Regions from separate parts of the Rossellomorea sp. ABR4_004 genome, predicted to be linked through region 2. Evidence: riboswitches for the same ligand, from Rfam matches in the RefSeq annotation. Region 2 holds a riboswitch; each other region holds the start of a gene.
The links. Region 2 has a riboswitch for cyclic di-GMP ahead of ACXAF2_RS23385 (EAL domain-containing protein). Riboswitches for the same ligand answer to the same signal wherever they lie in the genome.
Positions count from the first base shown of each region.

Region 1: linked by a shared signal. The riboswitch ahead of ACXAF2_RS10755 (anti-repressor SinI family protein) and the one ahead of ACXAF2_RS23385 (EAL domain-containing protein) in region 2 are both predicted to bind cyclic di-GMP.
Region 3: linked by a shared signal. The riboswitch ahead of ACXAF2_RS09200 (hypothetical protein) and the one ahead of ACXAF2_RS23385 (EAL domain-containing protein) in region 2 are both predicted to bind cyclic di-GMP.

Region 1 covers NZ_JBSWVM010000001.1:2,127,724-2,135,224, forward strand. The annotation lists gene ACXAF2_RS10730 (DEAD/DEAH box helicase) at 1-1,589, shown strand, start outside; gene ACXAF2_RS10735 (hypothetical protein) at 2,047-2,220, opposite strand; gene ACXAF2_RS10740 (single-stranded DNA-binding protein) at 2,246-2,623, opposite strand; gene ACXAF2_RS10745 (YwpF-like family protein) at 2,892-3,332, shown strand; gene ACXAF2_RS10750 (helix-turn-helix domain-containing protein) at 3,429-3,749, shown strand; gene ACXAF2_RS10755 (anti-repressor SinI family protein) at 3,784-3,921, opposite strand; cyclic di-GMP riboswitch class I at 3,955-4,123, opposite strand; gene ACXAF2_RS10760 (LPXTG cell wall anchor domain-containing protein) at 4,527-5,225, opposite strand; gene ACXAF2_RS10765 (helix-turn-helix domain-containing protein) at 5,455-5,781, shown strand; gene ACXAF2_RS10770 (class D sortase) at 5,774-6,382, shown strand; gene ACXAF2_RS10775 (hypothetical protein) at 6,545-6,841, opposite strand; gene fabZ (3-hydroxyacyl-ACP dehydratase FabZ) at 7,044-7,475, opposite strand.
Region 2 covers NZ_JBSWVM010000012.1:11,392-18,892, forward strand. The annotation lists gene ACXAF2_RS23360 (FUSC family protein) at 1-1,175, shown strand, start outside; gene liaG (LiaG family protein) at 1,205-2,068, opposite strand; gene ACXAF2_RS23370 (CAP domain-containing protein) at 2,234-2,992, opposite strand; gene ACXAF2_RS23375 (DmpA family aminopeptidase) at 3,168-4,223, shown strand; gene ACXAF2_RS23380 (DNA-3-methyladenine glycosylase) at 4,326-4,910, shown strand; cyclic di-GMP riboswitch class II at 5,009-5,089, shown strand; gene ACXAF2_RS23385 (EAL domain-containing protein) at 5,148-5,858, shown strand; gene ACXAF2_RS23390 (ABC transporter permease subunit) at 5,996-7,501, shown strand, end outside.
Region 3 covers NZ_JBSWVM010000001.1:1,780,955-1,788,455, forward strand. The annotation lists gene ACXAF2_RS09170 (redoxin domain-containing protein) at 1-429, opposite strand, end outside; gene ACXAF2_RS09175 (hypothetical protein) at 422-1,039, opposite strand; gene ACXAF2_RS09180 (class I SAM-dependent methyltransferase) at 1,072-1,647, opposite strand; gene ACXAF2_RS09185 (hypothetical protein) at 1,955-2,329, opposite strand; gene ACXAF2_RS09190 (type B 50S ribosomal protein L31) at 2,390-2,635, opposite strand; gene rpsN (30S ribosomal protein S14) at 2,663-2,932, opposite strand; gene ACXAF2_RS09200 (hypothetical protein) at 3,128-3,364, opposite strand; cyclic di-GMP riboswitch class I at 3,493-3,584, opposite strand; gene ACXAF2_RS09205 (murein hydrolase activator EnvC family protein) at 3,765-5,117, opposite strand; gene ftsX (permease-like cell division protein FtsX) at 5,157-6,041, opposite strand; gene ftsE (cell division ATP-binding protein FtsE) at 6,031-6,717, opposite strand; gene cccB (cytochrome c551) at 7,226-7,501, opposite strand, start outside.

The sequences.
Region 1 (7,501 bases), on a different contig from region 2:
AGCTTGTTCCCCGGGATTCCAATGAATCGGATCTTGAGCCCGATGACGACGAACATGATCCATATAAATATGCCAAAATCCAGCTGGAACTCAACCGTTCGATGAAAAAGATGATTCATCAGCTGACAAATGTGTCCTCGATTCCTTTAACGGAAACACCTGACACGTTTATCGGTGAGCTCCGTCCTTACCAGCAGCTGGGGATGAGCTGGATGCTCTTTTTACGGAAATTCGGCTTTGGCGCTTGTCTAGCGGATGATATGGGACTCGGAAAAACGGTACAGCTGATTACGTACCTGCAGCATGTAAAAGAAACGGAGAAACCGGAATCTCCTTCCTTGATTGTGGCCCCTACCTCCGTTCTCGGAAACTGGCAGCGTGAGTTGGAGAAATTTGCTCCTGATTTGAAGGTCCACCTTCATTATGGACCGACCCGGGCGAAAGGCGAACAATTTGCCAAGGAAATCAAAGGCGTAGACGTGGTCCTCACTTCTTACGGCTTGTCCCACATCGACTTTGAAGAGTTATCAGAAGTCGTCTGGACATCGATTTCCCTCGATGAAGCGCAGAATATCAAGAATGCCAATACGAAGCAATCCCGGGCGATCCGTAAACTCAGTGGGAAGCATCATATTGCGCTGACCGGGACCCCGATGGAGAATCGGTTATCCGAACTGTGGTCGATCTTTGATTTCCTTAATCACGGGTACCTTGGTGGATTCACGCAGTATCAGAAAAACTATATCGCTCCCATTGAAAAGGATGAATCTGAAGAAAAAGTCAAAGAGCTTCAGGCAAAAATCAAGCCGTTCTTACTGCGTCGTACGAAGAAAGATCCTGAAGTGGAATTGAATCTGCCTGAAAAACTAGAGCAGAAAGAGTATTGTCACCTGACCACTGAGCAGGCAGCGCTGTACGAGCAGCTGGTGAAAGACACTCTCGCTAAAATTGAAACATTGAGTGGATTTGAGCGCAAAGGGTTAATCCTGCAAATGCTCAACCAGCTGAAGCAGCTTTGTAACCACCCTGCTCTCTACTTAAAAGAACCGGATCCCAAATCGATCCTGTCCCGTTCTGAAAAAATGCAGAAGCTGAAGGACATCGTGGAAACCGCACTGGAATCCGGTGAAGCCTGCCTGATCTTCACTCAATATATTTCAATGGGTGAAATGATCCAGGAAGTGATGAAAGAAGAATTCAACGTCGATGTCCCATTCCTGAATGGAAGCATGGCAAAAGGAAAGCGCGATGAACTCGTGGAGAAATTCCAGAATGGCAAGTTCCCAGTCTTCCTGTTGTCACTGAAAGCAGGTGGAACCGGATTGAATCTGACCGCCGCCAACCACGTCGTCCACTACGATCGCTGGTGGAACCCGGCAGTAGAAAACCAGGCAACCGACCGTGCTTACCGGATCGGACAACAGCGTTTCGTCCATGTTCATAAACTGGTCTCTTCAGGTACACTTGAAGAAAAAATCGATGCCATGCTGACGAAAAAGCAGGCATTGAACGATGAGATCATTCGCAGTGATCAATGGGTTACGGAATTGTCGGATCAGGATTTGGAATCGTTGTTGGTGTTGGAGTAGTTGCATGTGACCTCTTTCCTTGTGTGGGAAAGAGGTTTTTTGTATGAAATGGGCTGAGCTGGCGTTTAGATAGTCGCTATTGGGGTTATATTTAAGGAGTTAGGTTTGAATCCTTTTTTACAAATATAATTTTATAATTAATTATGTTTAACTAGCATGTTTCTTCTGTTGTCCCACTTTCCACAAAACTACTGACAAAATGTGAACAACTGGATTCTCCGTTCACCTCGGGCGAAGAGCCAATCAATCAAAAAAAACGCCGGTCTCCCATGAGGAAACCGACTCTATAAGAAGACAATAAGGGGAACGACTGCTTACTTGACTCACTGCTATACATGTATATTTCTAATGAGGTATGGAAGGGGCATGTTGCGGTGACCATTGGATTTTGAGACAGCTGCTTATAAGGTTGGTTGGATTGTTCGTATGGAAAGAATTCTGGGTGAGGTTGTTTTACTTATGACGAGGATTTCAAGACTGGATTGGGGTATTCGTACCCTTGCTCAAGGGCAGTCACCCGCTGAGATAAATAGAAATTTTCGACGTTCGCTCTTGCTACTTTTTTGATGAGGTCTTCTGTTAACTTCTCCATTCTGTCAATTCTTTGTTCCAGATCTTGCAGTGTCGCCACAACTCCATCTCCCTTTCAAAAAATATTAAAACGGTAATTCGATAGGCTCTTTCTTGCTTGGCTCGGGGGGTTCTGCGGTTTCCCTCCTGTTGTCCATAAATCGGACATTTTCAGCGACGACTTCGGTTACATACGTACGTTTTCCTTGATCGTTGTCAAAATAACGGGTTTGGATTCGGCCAGTCACGCCAATGACAGATCCTTTCCGGCAGTATTTCTCCGTGTTGTCTGCTGCCCTATTCCATATGGTGCAGAGCACGAAGTCTGTATCAACTTGACCTTGTTGATTCTTATAGTGCCTGTTCACGGCAATCGTTGCGTTTAGTACTGATTTCCCTTCCAATGTTTTTCTTGTTTCAGGATCCTTGGTCAGCCTTCCAACGAGGGTCACTTGGTTGATCAATTGAAATCTTTCCTCCTTTCACTTAAGGTGTTTTCATCTTACAATCTTCTATCGCATCTTGTAAAATCGTGAATTTCCGAAATTCGAGTCTAAAATGGCTTGAATTTCGGAAATTCCCCTAGGGAGATTTCCCGGTTTTCGATTAATATCAGGGTCAAAATCACAAAATTGCTTCTTTCGTCCTTTTTTTCATCAAGAAATTTGTTAGGGAAAACAATTCCTACTATGATATAATTTTATAAAACCTTTAAATGGGAGATGTTCGTTCATGAAAACCTTTAAAGTTATTTCACTGCAAGTAGTGGAGAACGATGAACTGCGTGACTTTGAGATTGTGGACGGTCTGATTATTAATAAAGAGGATGGGCAAAGTACGTGGCTAGTCGAAACGTACTTGTCGAATGAATATATCGAGTTCTTTCAAGAGGCTCAGCAACGCAAGGAAGATTTGGAAATACAAGTCGTGATTTCCAATAAGAGCAATGACCCGGCTGCTTTCATGACTACAATCCGGTGTATTAAAGAGATGGATGAGCATATCAGTATTATGTTTGAAGGGAAATTGAAAAAACAGAGGAATGAATATGCAGAATTACTCCTTGATGACTTGGTGCAAAAAGGGTATTCGGGCGATGAATTAATCCGCGAATTCCGTGAGAAAATGGTATCGAAGCCAAGGATTCCAGCAACGGCAAAACCGAGCGTTTAATTATGTGAAATTAGGTAATATCCGTATGATTCATTATGATATAATTGAACTTAATATTGTGACTTCTTATATGAAGTTCTTAGGTAGGTGTTCTCTGTGATTGGAGAAAGAGTAAAGAAATACAGACAAGAAAAACGCATGTCCATGACAGAACTTGCTGATAAAGCCGGTGTTGCAAAGTCATATTTGAGTTCAATAGAGCGTAACCTTCAACAAAACCCTTCCATTCAATTTCTTGAAAAAGTTTCAGCTGCTTTAGGGATTCCGATGGATGCTCTTTTACACGATCAACCGGAAGATCAAAATATCGATCATGAATGGCTTAAGATTGCAGAAGAAGCCATGGATTCTGGAATTACCAAGGAGCAGTTCAGGGAATTCATTGAGTTTAATAAGTGGAAATTAGGTAATAAATAAAGTCTTGCGAGGGATTCGCAAGACTTTATTTATATTAAATCACTTTGTACTCGGCTTTCACTTCCTGGGACTGGTTTTGAAGAAATTCCCTGATTTCTGATTTAGAAATTCCGGCGTCTAAGGCTTGTTTAATTAGTTCCATCCATTCAAGATCAAGTTCACGATTTGTCAATATAAATACCCTCCCAAAATACATGTATGTATTCCAGGCAATCCAGCCATCATAGTTCTCAAATAACCACACCTTCTTCATCTATTTTCTGTTCATTATATTCAAGATGTTTATGAAGATGATTATGAAGATATGCCTAATTTCCCACCTTAGATCTGTGACTTTGCGTCCTTATTTTTCAATAAGTTTGCCTTTATCTGACTCTTCCCTTCGAACTAATTCGATTATACTAATAAACTGTCCGAGCGTTTGTTGTTTTTTGTCAATTCAGTTAATTTAATTTACACTTTTTTCCTACACATTCAACTATAATCTGACATTTACAAAAATATAACTATGTTTCGATTAATATATCGTGTAAGAGCATGATGAGTTTTGTCGAAAAACTACGAATTCATGCTATTTTTATAGGCCTCTAACTTACTTCTAAGAGGGAGGACTTTCTTATTAATATTTTGGTAATTACTAGAATCATAGAATGGCTGATCGGTTAAGTCAAATTTACAGGTGGGACAAACCCATTCACCCGTTTCAGTACTACTATAGGATGGTCTTGTACATCGTCTGCATATTTTTTTGTACATAAGGTCACCTCTTCATTCAGGTTATATTTCTCTTTTCTTTGATAAACGTTTATTTACATATATTATTGTCAATCCCGCTGTAGTTAATATAAAACCAACCGTTAATAGCAGGTAAAGGTTGGTTGCAGTGTTAGGGAGTTTGGGGCCTTGTGATGCTACAGGTGATTGGGTTTCATTTGTTCCCGGGTTTACCGGGGTCGGTTTAACATTACTGTCTGGTTGCTTTACCGGATCATTCGAATCCTCTGGAGGAGTATTCGTTGTAGTTTCAGATGCTACAATCACAATTTCAAAATATGCTGATGTTTGCTGAAATTCATTCCCTAATTCATATGGCATTTCAACCCTGAAAAATAAACTGTCATTTACACCTTTTTTTAATGGCTTTGGTTTAAACCCATTGAAATTCTTTAATTTATCATCAAAGATTAATATGGACTTATCCCCTTCATACACCTTCAAATCCAATTCGTTAAATAGTTTCCTGTCAGATTGTTTATTGTCAACGCGAATGGAGTAGTTAAAATCTTTCTCCCCGCCATTTTTAACCCTCAATTCCCTCTCAGCCCAATCACCCGGCTTCATGTTTGAAATATTAAATAAGAACTTTTCGTTAGGTATTAATATGATATCTACTTCATTTGCATACGTTTTATGATTCATTATTCCAGAGATAAAAAATAGGATTAATAACATTACGCCGATTCTCTTTTGATTCATTTATTTCATCTCCTAGAATCTTTGATTTGTTCTTTTTTAAGAACACCTTAACTAATTATAAGATCTCACTGATGAAAAGAAAATCTTCAATAATATTGAAATACCCGTCAAACAATGTGGATATCGATACTATCCTCTTTATTCCTTTAAAATTCACTTTATTTCGTACTTTATAAAATATAAATTGTTCTATATAATGAATAAAATGAATTGTGAAGGAGTTATCGACATGGTAGGTGATAAGATTAAAGATCTTCGTGAACAAAAAGGTTTAACCATAAACGAGCTTGCTCACCATTCAAATGTTTCTAAATCATATATAAGTTCTATCGAAAGAGGTATCCAAAAGAATCCTTCCATTAAAATTCTAAAAAAAATAGCTCTTACTTTAGATACTTCTTTAGAAAATATTCTTTCGTCTGATAAGAATAAGGTCTTTTTAGATGAGGAGTGGGTTGAACCACTAGAGAAAGCCATTCACCAGGGCTTAACAAAAGAGGAATTTCACGATTTTCTTTCTTTTTTTCAGTATAAAAGGAGGAAACATCATGAGTAGGAAGGTTTTTCTGATTTTTGGGATTTTCATTTTATTAAGTGGACTATCTTTTATCCTATATTCATTCCTCCAGATGAAACATAACGAAGAAGCAGAAAATGAAGCTCTGGAAATAGCAAAAGCAAGTATTATGGAAAATCCTTCAGTATATAAGGGGTCAGAACCAATTACCTCCTCTCCAATCTCAATCGATTACCATTTTGAGAAAGGCGATGTCATTGGGGTTTTACATATTCCAAGACTGGAAAGGGATGTAGCAATCGTTGAAGGAACAGATGGGGAGGAACTAAAGAAAGGGGTAGGACATTATTCATCAACATCACTACCGGAACAGAAGGATCAAATTTTCTTGGCCGGTCACAGGGATACAGTATTTAGAAACATTGGTGAACTCCAGCATGGAGATATCCTTTCCATCATTATGCCCACCGGAACTTTCTCCTATGAAATTTTTAAAACTTATATTGTAGATGAAAGTGACACGTCGGTTATTCGGACAACTCGTCCTGAGGAAATCCTTACTCTTTCTACTTGCTATCCATTTACACTTATTGGTGATTCGTCCGAACGGTATATTATTGAGGCTATAAGAATTGACTAAAAAGTTAACCTTTGGTGTCAAGATCATATTCCATTTTTATCTTCTAATATCTCAATAAAAATACCCATCTGGAATTACAACTTGCATCGTCTCTACTTTTGGGGAATGTGATTTATAATAAAAACAGAGACAACACTAAGCTGCCTCTGTTTTTTGAAATGATTACTCGTCCTTATTATCCTGATCCTGCATATCCTTATCATCTTCTACAGCGTCTTCTTCAGGTGTGTTATTATCCTTCGCTGCATCTTTGTCGCCCGGCTCATTTTTGTCCTCTGTCTCAGGGAGATTTTCTTCACCCATGTCCCCGTTATCTTCGTTCATGCCATCATCTTCCGGCACTTCTTCTTCCATTGGTGCCTCGTCTTCCGGAGGTGGCTCCTGGTCTGCGTTACATCCTACAAGAAGCATGGCAGCAAGTGCTGATCCACCAAGAATTGATAATAATTTTTTGCTCATGATGTATTACTCCTTTCTAACGTGTATGTTAGTTAATGTAAGACCGTTACTTTGGTCTTTCGTTAGCATTCCCTGAAAATAAATTTACTTGCATTTTGAGTGAAAATTTTTTAGTGAATTTGATTTTGAGCATGCGAAGGGTTGAATCAAAAAAACTGGGCCTGAAGTGATCGAATCACAACAAGCCCAGTTTGTACATTTTTTATTGTTTATCTCCTAAAGCGAACATCATTTCTAATTCGCAGGCTACCTCACCATCAACCGTCGCCACGCCTTTTCCTTTACCGATCGGTCCTTTAAAGCGGATCATTTCGACTTCAAGTCTCAACTGGTCTCCCGGCTTTACCTGACGCTTGAAACGACACTTATCAATACCAGTGAAGAAAGCTAAACGACCTCTGTTATCTTCCACTTTCAGCATGGCAACAGCACCGACCTGAGCAAGGGCTTCTACAATCAACACACCAGGCATTACAGGATAATCAGGGAAATGCCCATTGAAAAACTCCTCATTCGCCGTCACATTCTTAATCCCAACCGCTTTCTTGCCTTCTTCCACCTCAAGGATACGATCCACCAGCAAGAATGGATAACGATGGGGAATAATCTCTTTAATCTCATTAATATCAAGCATTCAAAATTCCTCCTACCAATATGTAT
Region 2 (7,501 bases):
TCGAGTCCATTGCCAATCATGTACTGGAAGCAGCCATCACCATCCAAGAATCACTGAAGGTTTCAGAAAGTGAGGAAACGAACGAAGAGAATAAGGACGAGTCAGAGGTTGAGGAAAAAGAGGATAAGCCTGAAGAGGAGCCCAAGAGTTTAAAACCTTCTACGCGTAAGGCGATTCAAGCGCTTGTAGCCGGTACGCTAGCGATTATTGTAGGTGAGCTGATTGCTCCTGCACAACCCTACTGGGTACTGTTGACCACTTTCATTATTCAAATTGGTACAGAGTCAGTAGGGAGAACCTATATGAAGGCCTTTCAGCGTTCGGTCGGAACCGTGATCGGGGCCATACTTGGATTCGGAGCGGCAAAGCTCGTTTCAGGAAATTCCGAGCTTGAAGTTTTCCTCTTGTTTGTAGTTCTGTTTCTGGCCTTCTATCTTTTCACGGTTTCCTATACTCTCATGAGCTTGTTCATTACGATGCTCATCGCGTTTATGTATGACCTGCTCCTGGGCGGAATCAGTATGCAGCTGATGGGGGCACGGGTCATTGATACAATTGCAGGAGCGGTGATTGCCCTCACTGTCTCGGCATTTGTATTTCCAAAGAAAACGAAGGACAAGGTGGCAGACGCCTTTGATGATTTTCTCGAAGAGCTTGGAGGGTATGTTTCTTCCTATATGAAAACCTTCACGAATATTGAAGACAAACCATTAACAGATCAAGCTTTCGATTTGGATCAGCTGCTTCAGGGAATTAAGGATGAGGCGCAATCGCTTTTACAAAGGCCTGGTGCCGTGACAAGGTCAGGAATCGGTCGTTGGATCACAGTGGTGACAGCCATTAATTATTACGCGAAGCATCTGCTTGCCTCGTCTAATAGAAAAGTACCTGCAAAGGTATCGGAAGAACTATCGAGTGTTTTTCATCAGACCGAAGAGAAAATCACTCACAACATCGAAACACTTCGACAACTATTAAAAGACAAAGAGGGCAGCCATGTGCTGTGGAGCTTAGGTCAGGAGAGGGAAAAGATCGAAACCCTGGCGCCGAGCTGGAAGAAATCACAGGTGGATCTGATTCACCACCTCTACTATGTATGGAGAATCAACCAATCGATTGTAGCACTTGGTGAAGAAATGGGTGCAGAGGTGAAGGAAACTCAAACAAAAGGGTAAAGCGAATTTCGCTTTACCCTTCTGCCTTTTTAATAAATATCCACATTCCCACTGGAAACCGAAACATCGATGTTGTATTTACCAGACCCTGCGACACCTGAAAGATCACCATCTTCAATCTTCTGATTCTTTAAAGGAAGGTTGCAGGAGATGTCTCCGCTGCTTGCTTTTCCGTTCAGCTTAAAGCTCGCATCTTCAGGCAAATCCAGGTTGACGCCTCCAGAGCTTACATCAAAATTCAGGTCTCCCGATAGAGTGTCCATCGAGACAGTTAATTCACCAGATGATAAGTCACCTTCCAGTGGACCTTCGTAGTTCGACAATTCTACATCCCCGGAGCTGATGTCTACATTCCCTTCTTTTGTAGAAAGAGCATTTACGACCAAGTCTCCTGAAGAACCATCATGCTCGAATACATTCGTCTCAAGGTTTTCAAGGGTCATGTTTCCAGAACCCATTTCCACGGTTAACTCATCTAGCTTCATTCGATTCGCATCGGATTCTCCTGCAAATTGCAGGTTACCGGACCCAATCTCGATTTCCATGCTTCGATCATATTCTTTTGGAATGTACACGGTTACGTTTGATTTGCGGTTGAATCCTATCCATTCATACCATTTATGCTTTACAGCCACTTCAATGGTGTCTCCTTTTTTAGCTAATGACAGCGCTCCTTTTCCTTCAATATCAACCTTTACTTCATTCTGATCCGTTGGAATGACTTCTGTATCGCTGCCTTCCATCTTAAGATCGATGTAATCGATTTTGTCCGTTACCCCGATGCGTTCCCCTGACTGACTTTCTTTAGCGAATAACGATGTATTGTCATTCAGGATGACGTATAGGGTTCCAAGTGCAAGCAGTGCAATGATCACGGCAAAAGCATTTTTCATTAAAAATCCCTCACTTTGGTTTGTTTTTCCATTTTATAGTTTTATTTTAATGCAGCTGCCGGTTCATCACAATGAGCCATGGGATTATTTTTGAATCAGACCAGAGGCCGAGTACGTGTGGGGTTTAATAGAAAAAAACCGGTCTTTGTAGACCGGTTCGAATCATTATTTCGCAATAAACATCTGAGTCCAATATATTCCCTGGCTGGGATCCTTCGCCGTTCCCACGCCAATATGAGTGACTTGTTTGTTTAAAATGTTTTTGCGGTGTCCGGGACTGTTCATCCAGGCGTTAACGACAGATTCAGGAGTTTTTTGTCCAACGGCAATGTTCTCTGCTGCCGTGGAGTAATCCACGCCGAAGTTCTCCATCATTTCAAAAGGAGATCCGTACGTTGGAGACGTATGAGAGAAATAGTCCTTTTCCTTCATGTCCTCTGATTTCATCTCTGCCACATTCGCTAACTCTCCATCCATCTTCAAGGCACCAAGTCCATTCTTCTTACGTTCCTGGTTGGTTAAATCAACTACTTGCTTTACAAAACCACTAGCATCGGATGCCTGTGCATCCTGTTTGGGCTGACCCTCTGCTGGTGGTTCCGGTTGTGCCGTATTCGGTTCTTGTGCAGGCTGATCCGGCTGACGGGCTTCTCCATTACCTGGGGCATTTTCCCCTGGATCTAAGTGGGTGAATTCACGTAAGTCCCCATTTGGATCTATCGGAGCCATGAATCGATGAAGGGGAGTTTGGTTTCCTTGCATTCCATCCATCCGATCTCTGCCATCGTTATCATAAGTAACTGGATCGTAATTCACATTTTGTGTATCCATGAGGTTATCGTTTGCATCGTTATTGTTACAGGCAGTCATCAGCATAAACGGGATGACGGCGGAGACTGTTATCGAAAGAAAGCGTTTTTTCATGTATGATCCTCCAATATTGTTGATTACCTTTTATATCAGGCATTAACAGTCTTTAATATGTACTTCTGCCGTTACTTTTATCCTGTTAAAAATAGGGTTTGCTTCTGTGATTCAAAAGGGGTTTTGAGCTCCTGACCCGAATAGTTACTAATAAGTAAGAAGGAGGTTTTCATTAATGGAACGGAAACGATTACGGGAAATGGGAGGAAGTATCGGCTCCTATACATGTGGGATACATAACAGCATTACCGATATTGAGGGAGTGAAGGTCGGACATAAAACCCTTCACTATGAGCATGACAATACCGTGGTACGTACGGGTGTAACGGCGATTTTACCTCATGGGGGCAATCTGTTCCGCGAGAAAGTAAGCGCGGGCTGCTATGTGATCAATGGCTTTGGAAAAACAGTCGGGACGATTCAAATGGAGGAGCTTGGTGTCCTTGAAAGTCCCATTCTCTTAACGAATACTCTGTCCGTTGGGGATGTGTTAAAAGGGACGGTTCAATATATGCTGGACGAAACACCTGAAATCGGAGACACAACCGGGACAGTAAATGTCGTTGTGGGAGAATGCAATGATGGGTTCTTGAATGATATCCGCGGTCTTCATGTAAAGCCTGAAGATGCCCGGGAAGCCATTATTCAGGCACAATCCGGACCAGTTGAAGAAGGCTGTGTAGGAGCGGGAACGGGAATGCTTTGTTTAGGGTATAAAGGTGGTATTGGGACGAGTTCAAGGGAGTATGCCTTTGGAGATGAGAAGTATACGGTGGGAGCCCTCGTATTAACGAATTTCGGTCAGAGGAAAGATCTAAGGCTTCCCACTCTTGACTCCGGGGAGGATGAACATACACCGGATGGGTCAATCATGATCATCCTGGCGACGGATGCACCTCTAAATGAAAGGCAGCTTAAACGATTGGCGAAACGAGCTTCTTTCGGCCTTTCAAGAACGGGCTCATATGCAGCCCATGGGAGTGGTGATGTTGTTCTGGCATTTTCTACTGCACACCGCATCCCACATCAGCCTTCCAATGAAAACACGATTCACTACAGTTTCATTAAAGAAGACGGACCGATCATCTCTACACTATTTGAAATGACAGTCGATAGCGTAGAAGAAGCCATATGGAACTCTCTCTGTAAAGCGGAAACCACAACGGGCAGGAATGGACGGAAAATCGAAGCGATACCACTAGAGGTGCTAAGGGCTGGACTGTTGAAATAAGATAAAAATCTTTATACGTTACCTATTTTCTTTTATTTAACGATTAATTTAATAGGGTATACCATATATGTACGAATTATTTGGTTGAAGGAAGTGAAAGTCATGAATTATACCCCAATGCCTCTTTCGTTTTACCGACAGCCCACTTTGGCACTTGCAAAGTCTTTGTTGGGCTGTGTGTTAGCGAAAGAGACGGAGGAGGGCACAGCTTCAGGATATATTGTGGAAACGGAAGCGTATTTAGGACCAGCGGATCGGGCGGCACACAGCTATGGAAATAGACGGACGAAGCGGACGGAAGTCATGTTTCATGAAGCCGGCAGTATCTATACATATGTTATGCATACTCACTGCCTGGTCAATGTAGTGAGCGGGGAAAAAGAAAAACCCGAAGCGATTCTCATTAGAGCGGTCGAACCCCTTGAGGGCTTGGAGCTGATGGAAAGAAGACGATCGGGTCAGGTGAAAAAGAATTGGACAAATGGGCCGGGAAAGCTGACAAAAGCGTTAGGCATAACCATGGAGGATTACGGGGGAAGCTTCCTGGAAACCCCTCTCATTATTTCAAAGGGATACCGGCCTGAAGACATTGTGGAAGGAAAACGAATCGGGATTGATAACACGGGAGAAGCAAGGGATTATCCGTGGAGGTTCTGGGTAAAGGACAATCCTTATGTATCAAGATAATTATTTTTGGGAATTTTCTAATAATCAATTAAAAAATAACCCATAAGTACTAGGTTTGTGGTATATTTTTCTTATAAGATAAAATCATATACTGACAATTCGAATGGGAGCTTTGAACCTAAATGATAGATGGGCGCTTACACTTAGGGGAGCTAGTAGCGCAACCGGCCACATACGAACGTAGGAATACGTTTTTGTGTGGTCTTTTTTATAAACTATAGAGAGTATAGGGGTCCTATGAACATCTTTACTATTTTTCAAAACGACTATATTTATCATGATTTTCAGCCCTTATATAAAATGGGCGAGCATCAAACCCTCTATGCATATGAGGGCCTGTTACGAAACAAGTATAACGAAAATCCCGAAAATGTTTTTCAGTCTGCCATGAAAGCGAATATCTTATATAAGCTTGATACATTATCCATTTCAAAAGCTCTTGAAAGCTTTTCAGAGAATGGACTGAAGAACTGTAAGTTATTTCTTAATATTTATATCACGACGATTCTTCATCCAAGCTTTCATACCTATTTTTATGACCTCATGAAGCAGCATCCCGCCATATTGGGGCGTCTAGTGCTGGAGATAAATGAGTCGAGTGCTGAAGAACTCTGGCAGAATCCATTACTGAAAGAGTCACTCAAAGAACTTAAGCAATATGGAGTTTGGTATGCAATTGATGACTTTGGACAGGGGACATCCTCCATCAAGAAATCCATTGAATATGAACCTGAAATCATTAAACTGGATCGCTATTTTGCTTTGAATCTGGCACAAGATGATAAGAAACAACGATTCCTTTCCTTTTTTAATCAATTCTACGGTAAGGATACGTTAATTGTGTTAGAAGGCATTGAAACCAAACAGGATATGCAAGTGGCAAAGGACATTGGGATTACAATAGGACAAGGCTTTTACTTGGGAAAGCCGAGTCGATTATTAGCGTAAATGAGAAGGTGACTCTGGAGGGTTGGAGTCACCTTTTTCGTATATATCTGCCGTCGTGTTATCTGAATTAAAATAAAATTGAAAATATTTAACATATCCATTAAACTGAGGAAAAAGAGAAAAAAGGGGATCAGGGTATGAGGATTCTAACATTTCCGCTGAAATTTATGTTCTATTATATTCTCGGATTGATCGGTATTTTAGCGGTGAGTATTGCTCCTGAAGTATTTAGGGAGAGGGGCCTGTATAATTTTGTCGGATTCTTTGAAGAGTTTGTTAAGTTTGTTTTTGTATTTATGGACGGTGAAAATTGGAGTTATTCATATAAAGGAATCACCGTCGATTTTTTGGACATGCTTTGGGGGCCTTATCTGTATTCTTTACAGATTATCGGGGGAGCATTGGGTTTAGGTCTGGGAACAGCATTCGTCCTTACCATCTTCACAGTGTTTTTGCCCCGATGGGTTACGTCTTTTCTAAAGAAAGTATTAAACCTCTTTGAAACTGTGCCTGACTTAATGTTTGCGTTTATGCTTCAGCTTTTGATTGTATATATCTTTAAACATTTTGGCTTTGAACTAATGAGTTTTACTGAGTTAGGGGAAGAAAAGATCTTTCTTGCTCCTATCATCACACTGTCGATTATACCCATGATCTCTTTCTTTCGTATTCTCCTTTTTATTACGGAAGAAGAAATGCTAAAGCCACATGTAGAGTTTGCCCAAAGTAAAGGAATGTCAAAAGGGAGGATCCTTTTTGCTCACATACTGAAAAATATTTCTCCCAGCTTGTTTTATCATGGAAAGCTGATCATATGGGGAATGCTATCTAGTTTATTCATCATCGAAACGATTTTCAATATGAGAGGAATAACGTATTACATCGTACAAGATTTCAGACCTATGGTCATAGCCATCTCACTGATTATGATTTACACACCTTTTTTCGTTGTGTATCAAGGCGTGTATCTATGGATTAATCGTGAGGGAAGCGTGGATCATACCAAATATAAAAGGGATAAAACGAAGTGGAATGAATGGAAGATCTGGGGCTGGCTATCAACTATTAGACGGCTTTGGTGGCAGCATATGCATAATGGGAAGTTTGCTATCGGGTTTAGTGTCATCTTCCTCCTGATTGCTGTCAGTTTCCTTTATCCAATGGTGAAAGAAGACCCGATTAATCAGATTCAGTTTATGAAAAACGATGAGGGACGTATCATCAGTGCCCCTCCACATAAGCCATTTGGAGAGATGGTACTGGGGTCGGATTTCTTCGGGTATAGCATCCTCGACCAACTGATTGTCGGGGCAAAGTATACCCTCCTCTTTGCGCTGGTTGTCGCATCTCTAAGGGTGATAGGTGGATTCTATCTTGGCATAGCCTATCATTTTCATCTGAAAGAAACTAGGAAGAATTGGCTTGATCGGATGGTGGATTCCATTCATTTCTTGCCTCTAAGTCTCATTGCGTATCTTCTATTAAGACCTGTACTTTGGGGATTACCCGTTTTAGGATGGGATCACTCCATCTTTGAAAGACTTGTTTTTGAAGCTGTCGTCTTGACGATTCTTGTGCTGCCGTTAACGACGGTTTTAATAGGGAATGAACTGAAGTTACTAGGTAAACAGGATTTTGTTCTG
Region 3 (7,501 bases), on a different contig from region 2:
GATGGGGAAAGTGAGTTCGTAACCGTCGATGAATTCCTGAACAGCCTTTTCCCCATCGTCCATGGACGTCAGGTTGACGGCAAGGATTTCAACGTTTTCTTTCTCTGCATTCTCTTCGTAGTAACTCTGCATATGGGGCATTTCAGCTTTACATGGTGGACACCAGGTAGCCCAGAAGTTCAGAATCACTTTCTTACCTTGATAATCTGAAAGCTTTATTGCTTCACCATTTAAGGTGGTTAATTCAAAATCTGAAGCGCGGTCCCCTTTTGCAAGCCCCTGCGCTGCATTAGACAGATCCATGGATTCATTGGCTAATTGAGCAGCCTCTTCCCTTGCCTTCTTTTCCTGCTGATCCTGAAAAAAGTTCGCTAAGAAAATGCCGATCAGAAGCGCAACGATCGCCAACGCAAAATTTCGTTTATTCATTGTGTTTCCTCCTTACGTTTAAAAGAAAGATGAGATAAGTCATCATGATCAAATACGTCCAGGTGGTGACGGTCAATTCAAATCCACCAATGAAAGCACTTAAAAATAACTGAACTAAAGTAAACATGACCAATAACTGTCCTGCCCAGATATCTGCGCCGGGATCACTGGTTTTTTTAAAGAAAAAGACAAGGATCAATAGATTCAATAGTACTTGAATACCAGCTAGAAGATAGTTGTGATGAAGCATATGAAAGACAGCTTCAAATACAAGAACCGTGACCATCCATGAAATGATGAGAGTAGACGGATGATCTACTTTTTTAACAAATATGTACGTTAGAGCCCCTATCATTCCTAACCAGTACCCAATGATTCCTCCGTGAAAATAGAGGATCGTCAAAGGATGTTCCATAACCGTTTGAAAATCAACCACAATCACACTAAGCTTCCAGAAGAGTAAAAAAGTAAAAATACAATTCGAATACCAGTCGCTCGCCTTTCTATTCCAGAAGTACAGAAGCAAGAAAGTGAGTATGAACGAAGCGATAATAGCTGCCCATGAAGCCGGAAATGTGAAGGAGCCTATCGTATACCATTGTTCAGTCATAGGCATTCCCCTCCCTTCAGATACTTTCTGGCTTATCTATTACTCTTTCTGACGACAATATAGTAAACCGATGGATGCAAGTGACCTACTGTTGTATGGAATCCGGATGAATTGAGTTGTCGATCGAGTTCCTCGGAAGAAATCCGATGATCTAAAGGCGGTCCCATTTCTGATTCTACCTTCTCCCAATCCAGAATCAGCCAAATTCCATTTTCCTTCAGCATATCGTGTAAATCTTGAAATACTTTGATCAAGTCGGGAACTTCGTGTAAAACGAATCCGGATACGATTTTATCCAAAGTACCTTTGTTGAAGCTGAGGTATTCAAGGGATGATTTCTCATAAATGATATTATCTACATTCTCTTCAGTGGCACGGTGTTTCAGATACTCCAGCATTTCCTGTTGCAGATCTACCGCCTGGACCTTTGTTTCAACCATTTTTGCAATTGGAAGGGTCAGGTAGCCATTGCCACAACCTAAATCGGCGACGATATCATCTTTATTGAGTTTGAGAAGTTCGAGTACTTTGTCCACCGGTACGAGCTCTTGACGTTTGGGATCGAGGAGCTTTGAAGCTTTGTGATGTTCATATAAATCTCCGGTCATCGGGATTCCTCCGTTCAGTGATAATACCCTATTATGTATTAGTATCTTAAATTTTATATTTACAAGCAAGTTATTTACTCATAGTGTATCCTATAGAAGAATTATTACAGATAGTCCGGGGGAACTGTGTGTCGAAATTATGAATATTAAAAGGACCCTCCATAACGGGAGAGTCCTTTGTTCCTTCATTCGGGGCTTTTGTATAAGTTTTTTCTATGGTGAACCCCCTTGTTCATTGATATCCGTATTCTCATCGAGAATCCATTATAACGTAATGATTCCGATTTAAACTCTATACTTCACCTTTTTATTTAGTATAAGCATGATCCATGGAAAAGAAGAAGTAGCTTGTATTTATTGCTTCTGATCCTTTCATCGACCGTATGGTGTCTGTATAATCAATCCAGGTAGCATGCTTCAGCTTCTGATCCAATTTCGTATTAATCTCTTTCTCAATGTCCCTCATCCGTTTCATCAACTCTCCAAAGGTCATGTTAAAATGAGAGGCTGCCTGCTGATGAGGAGCATGCTTCACAAGTAATGCCATGTATTCCTCTGAAGTCTCCGACCGGCTCGCCAATTCATCTTCAAGACCGACCACATATTGATAGATGTTCCGTTTTTCCTTTGGCAAGCCTTCAACAATATCCCTTGCGACAATTTCCATTAAGTGTTCGTTCATCATAGTCACCTCGGCATGGGTCTATACCATAACATATTCTTTCTGACAGCCACACATGCACTAATTCATGTTGTATTTTTTCAAGAAGCGTTCTGCACGGCCTCCACGATCTGAGAACTTCTGTCGCCCTGTATAAAAAGGATGCGTGTCTGAACTTACTTCCACTTTTAATAAGGGATAAGTGTTCCCGTCTTCCCACTCAATCGTTTCATTAGAACTTTTAGTAGATCCCGTTAAAAAGGAAAAACCGCTGTTCGTGTCCATAAATACCACCTGTTGATACTCTGGATGAAGTTCTTTTTTCATTCTTATTCCTCCTTATAGTTTCGTGGATTACCAGCTTGATTTCTTGACACCTGGTATTTGCCCTTTATGAGCAAACTCCCTAAAAGCAATACGGGACATTTTAAATTTGCGGAGATACCCCCTCGGTCTCCCTGTCACTTCACACCGACTGTTTAATCGTGTCGGTGAGGAATCCCTCGGCAGCTTTCTTAACGCTTCATAATCACCTTTTTCTTTTAACTCCCTGCGCAAATCTGCATATTTCTGAACAAGCTCCTGACGCTTCTTCTCTTTTACTACCTTTGATTTCTTCGCCAAAGTGATTCACTCCTTTTTCATTAATCGTAATGATTACGTTTTAAAACAACATATCGTTATTAAAACACACTCTATTTCATTTTGCAATGATATTTGCCTAAAACCTATAGAAGAGAACTCCCCGACTTACGCACTAATGAAAACATAGATAAAACCGAATGCCATTTAAGACCGGCATTCGGCTTTTATGTATTCTTATGCTGCTTTCAGTCCTTCTAAAATTAGCATAAAGTATTTAACTGTATCTCCCCTGCGGCGATTGATAATATCAATATCATCCAGAATCCTCTTAACTTCTTCAGCACCCAGACTCTGGATAAGCATTTCACTTATTTCTTCCGCTGAAAGTTCCCCAACATACGTATACTTTAATGCGGTACGGTTTCTCCTGCAAAAACTTCTTAATTCCCTTTTTAATTCAGTCAATTCCAACATCATCATCCTTACTACAGATTCAAATCCTACTATACTGGACGTATAGATTAAAAAACCCCACCAAAATGGCAGGTAAAATGATACTAATAAAACGTCCTAATTAGTATTCATTGTAATCCATTGTTTTCGGTAACCCGGCGATCATTATTTTCTTATAAAAAATAGAAGACCCGTGGTTTTGCGTCCTAATCTTTCAATTAGTTTGCCTTTTCGAAGGACTATACAAATCATTTGTTTTAATATTTAGGTAATATAGTTGTCATTATACTAGAAGAAAAAAGATAAGAAAACAGGCAGGAGAATAATATTCCATTCCATTTCCTTACATTTTAATGTAATGCAGATCAAATATATGATATCCAATAAAAGAAACCCCGCAGATGGCGGGGTTTTCTAATTAAAAGTTAATATATTGACGTGGGTTTACAGCATTTGATTTAGACGCATTCCAAGAACCTGCATGAAGTTCAAAGTGTAAATGCTGTCCGAAAGAATATCCTGTATTACCCATGTAACCGATTCTGTCACCTTTGTTCACTGCTTGTCCCTGGCTTACAGATGAAGAAGACATGTGGGCATAAACGGTTGTGAACGTTTGACCATTGATTGAGTGAGTGATGTAAACGACATTTCCATAGCTTGAGCTATACTGACTTTTGATGACATATCCATCAGCTGCTGCTGAGATCGGAACACTGCCTCTTGCCGCAATATCCGTACCATAGTGGAACCGTTTCTTACCGTTTAATACATCCCAGCCGAAGTTCGTTGTAATCGTTCCAGAAGCTGGAGATGTCCAGGCACCGGCACTTACTGGTGCACTTGGAGCTGTTTCAGCGGGTGTTGAAGAAGAACCGCCACTGCTGCTTGTTGTTGCTTGTTGTTGTGCTGCTGCACGTTCTGCCGCTTCAGCTTCCGCTTGACGCTTACGTTCGATTTCACGCTGGCGTGCAAGTTCAGCTAAACGTGCTTGTTCAGCCTGGATTTCACCTTCAAGTTGGTGTTCCATTTTAGCAAGCTCATCCGATTCTTGTTGAAGGTCTTTTTTCTCAACTTCCAAAGAAGCCTGCTGCGCTTCTAATTGCTTGAATAAATCCGCTTTTTTAGCTTTTTGACTATCAAGATCTTTTTTCAGAGACTCCAGGCTTGCTTTAGTAGATTGTAAATCTGCAAGCTTGCCTTCTACTTCTTCTTGTTTCTTTTCTAATTCTGCCTGATCACGTTTTTGTTCGTCCATGATCTTCTTATCTGCACTTACGATGGTATTAACTGCTGTTACACGGTTGATGAAGTCACCGAAGCTGTCCGCACCAAGTAGTACATCAAGATAATTTGCAGAGCCGCCTTTTTCCTGGATCGCACGGGCACGTTCTTTTAAAAGTTCGTTACGTTCTTCAATCTTTTGCTTTAGAACTTCAATCTCTTCTTTAAGTTTATTGATTTCTGCTGTTGTTTCATCAATCTCTTTTGTTTTCTCAGCAATCTTTGTTTCAGTATCTTTTAATTTTGTACTGATTTCAGCAATTTGTGATTGGATTTCTTGTTGTTTATTGATATTTTGATTAATTTGAGATTTTTTCTCATCAATCTTGCCGTTGATTTCCTCTTTTTTGGAAGAAATGCCTTCTTGTTGCTTTTGTAATTCCTCCACAGAATGGGAATGAGCGTTAGCAGTTGTCCCTAACGTTGGTAGACTTCCGATTGTTAATGCTGCTGCAATTGATAATGATACGAAATACTTCTTGTTCAAGCGGCATGCTCCTTTCAGCTTCTATCAACCTATCAAATTTTACACTTTTAAGAATTTACGTACAGACATAAAGCTTCCCCAAGCCCCGATCAGGCAACCCATTAATAGAATTAATCCGTTTACTTGATAGATAAAGGGGGTAAAATCTAATATCTGAATAAAATGATTTTGTAGTTTTGGTTTAATAAATTCATAAGCATAGTAGTAACCTGTTGTGACAAGAGCGATCGGGATAATAGAACCTAAAATTCCAAGCCATAATCCTTCTAGAATGAATGGCCAGCGTACAAACCAGTTGGTTGCACCCACGAGTTTCATTATCTCGATTTCCCTTCTTCTGGCGACAATGGTGATTTTGATTGTATTTGAGATGAGGAACATGGCGGTAAACAATAGACCGATGATTAACACTAATCCAACGTTTCGACTCATTTCCAGTACATTAAATAATCTTTCTATCTTCGCTTCACCATAAAGTGCTTCGTTCACACCTTCATACTTGCTGACTTCAGCGGCGATTTTCCCAGTATCACGGGGATCTTCCGCTTTTACGATAAATACATCGTATAATGGATTGTCCTGTTCGAATAACCTGAAATCGTCTCCTAAATCCTTTACCAGATTTTGAAGTTCTTCTTCTTTAGAAGAATATTCTACGGATTCCACTCCACTTATTTGGTTGATCTTCTTATCTATCTCTTCTACTTGAGCTTTTTCAGTACCGATCTCAAGTAGTACGCGTACTTCAACGTCTTTCTCAATATCGGTTGCAACCTTGTTCATGTTTAGCATAAGTACCATAAATACACCAACAAGTAGCAAGGTTACAGTAACGGCACTCACGGATGCGAATGTCATCCAGCCATTACGTCCGATGCTTTTGAAGCTTTCTCTTAGATGTCGACCATACGTCCTAGCTTTCATAACCGTAGTCACCTCGCTGTTCGTCACGAACAATTCGGCCATTTTCAATGGCAATTACCCGATGCTTGATGGTATTTACGATTTCCCTGTTATGAGTAGCCATGATCACTGTTGTTCCACGATTGCTGATATCTTCTAAGATGTTCATGATATCCCAGGATGTTTCCGGATCCAGGTTACCCGTAGGCTCGTCGGCAATCACAAGCTTCGGCGTATTCACGATGGATCGTGCGATCGATACACGCTGCTGCTCTCCGCCTGACAATTCATCCGGAAGCATTCTTGCTTTATGCTTTAACCCTACCAGATCCAGTACTTCCATGACTCTTTTCTTTATTTGCTTTGGATGTTCTTCTATTACCTCAAGTGCGAAGGCAATGTTCTCATAGATTGTAAGAGTTGGTAACAGCTTAAAATCCTGGAACACGACTCCAACGTTTCTTCGTAAGTATGGAACTCTACTATTTTTTAGTTTTGCGAGATTAATACCGTTTACGATGATATCACCTTTAGAAGGCTTTTCTTCGCGGTACATCATCTTGATGAAAGTAGATTTCCCGGCGCCACTTGGACCGACAACATACACAAACTCACCTTGCTTAATGTGGACGTTTAAGCCATTCGCAGCCATGACACCGTTGCTATACTGCTTATACACGTCTTTCATTTCTATCATTTTAAAATCACCTAATTTGTATTATGTAGTTACCCTCTTGGCTGTTATCGACATATGTACATGGTTGGAACACTTCGACGTCTTTACCATAATTAGACAAGAAATGACGAAAAACCTCGAATTGCTCTCCCGAAAATTATTATAACATCACTTTGTACGTTGTTAAGGAAAAAAAATATTACATTTACGTTTCAAAGATTGAAATAATGTGTATATTTTACCTTTTTTACTGTCGATAATACCTATTTACCGTTACAAACGTAGGTATTTTTATCTATGAACTGGTACTATAAGCAAGTAAGAAAGTTTGATGATAAGAAGAGGGTAAACCTTAAGATGATGCTAATCTCAGTAAGTTACTAGGTTATAATTATTTGAGGTTCAATTGTTGATTTTTTGATATATTAATTAGATGAGCTTTTGTAACATTTATTTAAAGAAGGGTTAGGAAAAGCTTGTGGATAAAACAAAAAAGAAGAATCCCCTGTTCAGGACTCTTCTTCCACACTTACTTCTTATTCGCCAACCACTCTGCCACTGCTTCTGCTTCTTCACCTTCGATGAGTCCTGCAGGCATCTGACCTTTACCATTTTGAATGACTTCCAGGATTTGATCTTTGTTTAATTCAGCACCTATTTTATTAAGGGCTGGCCCCATACCACCTTCAAGGTTTCCACCATGGCAGCTGGTGCATTTATTGTTTACGATTTTTTCAGGGTCTACTCCACCGGAGCTTGTTTCTGTACTTTCTTCGCCACCACCACCGCAGGCTGCAAGTACCAA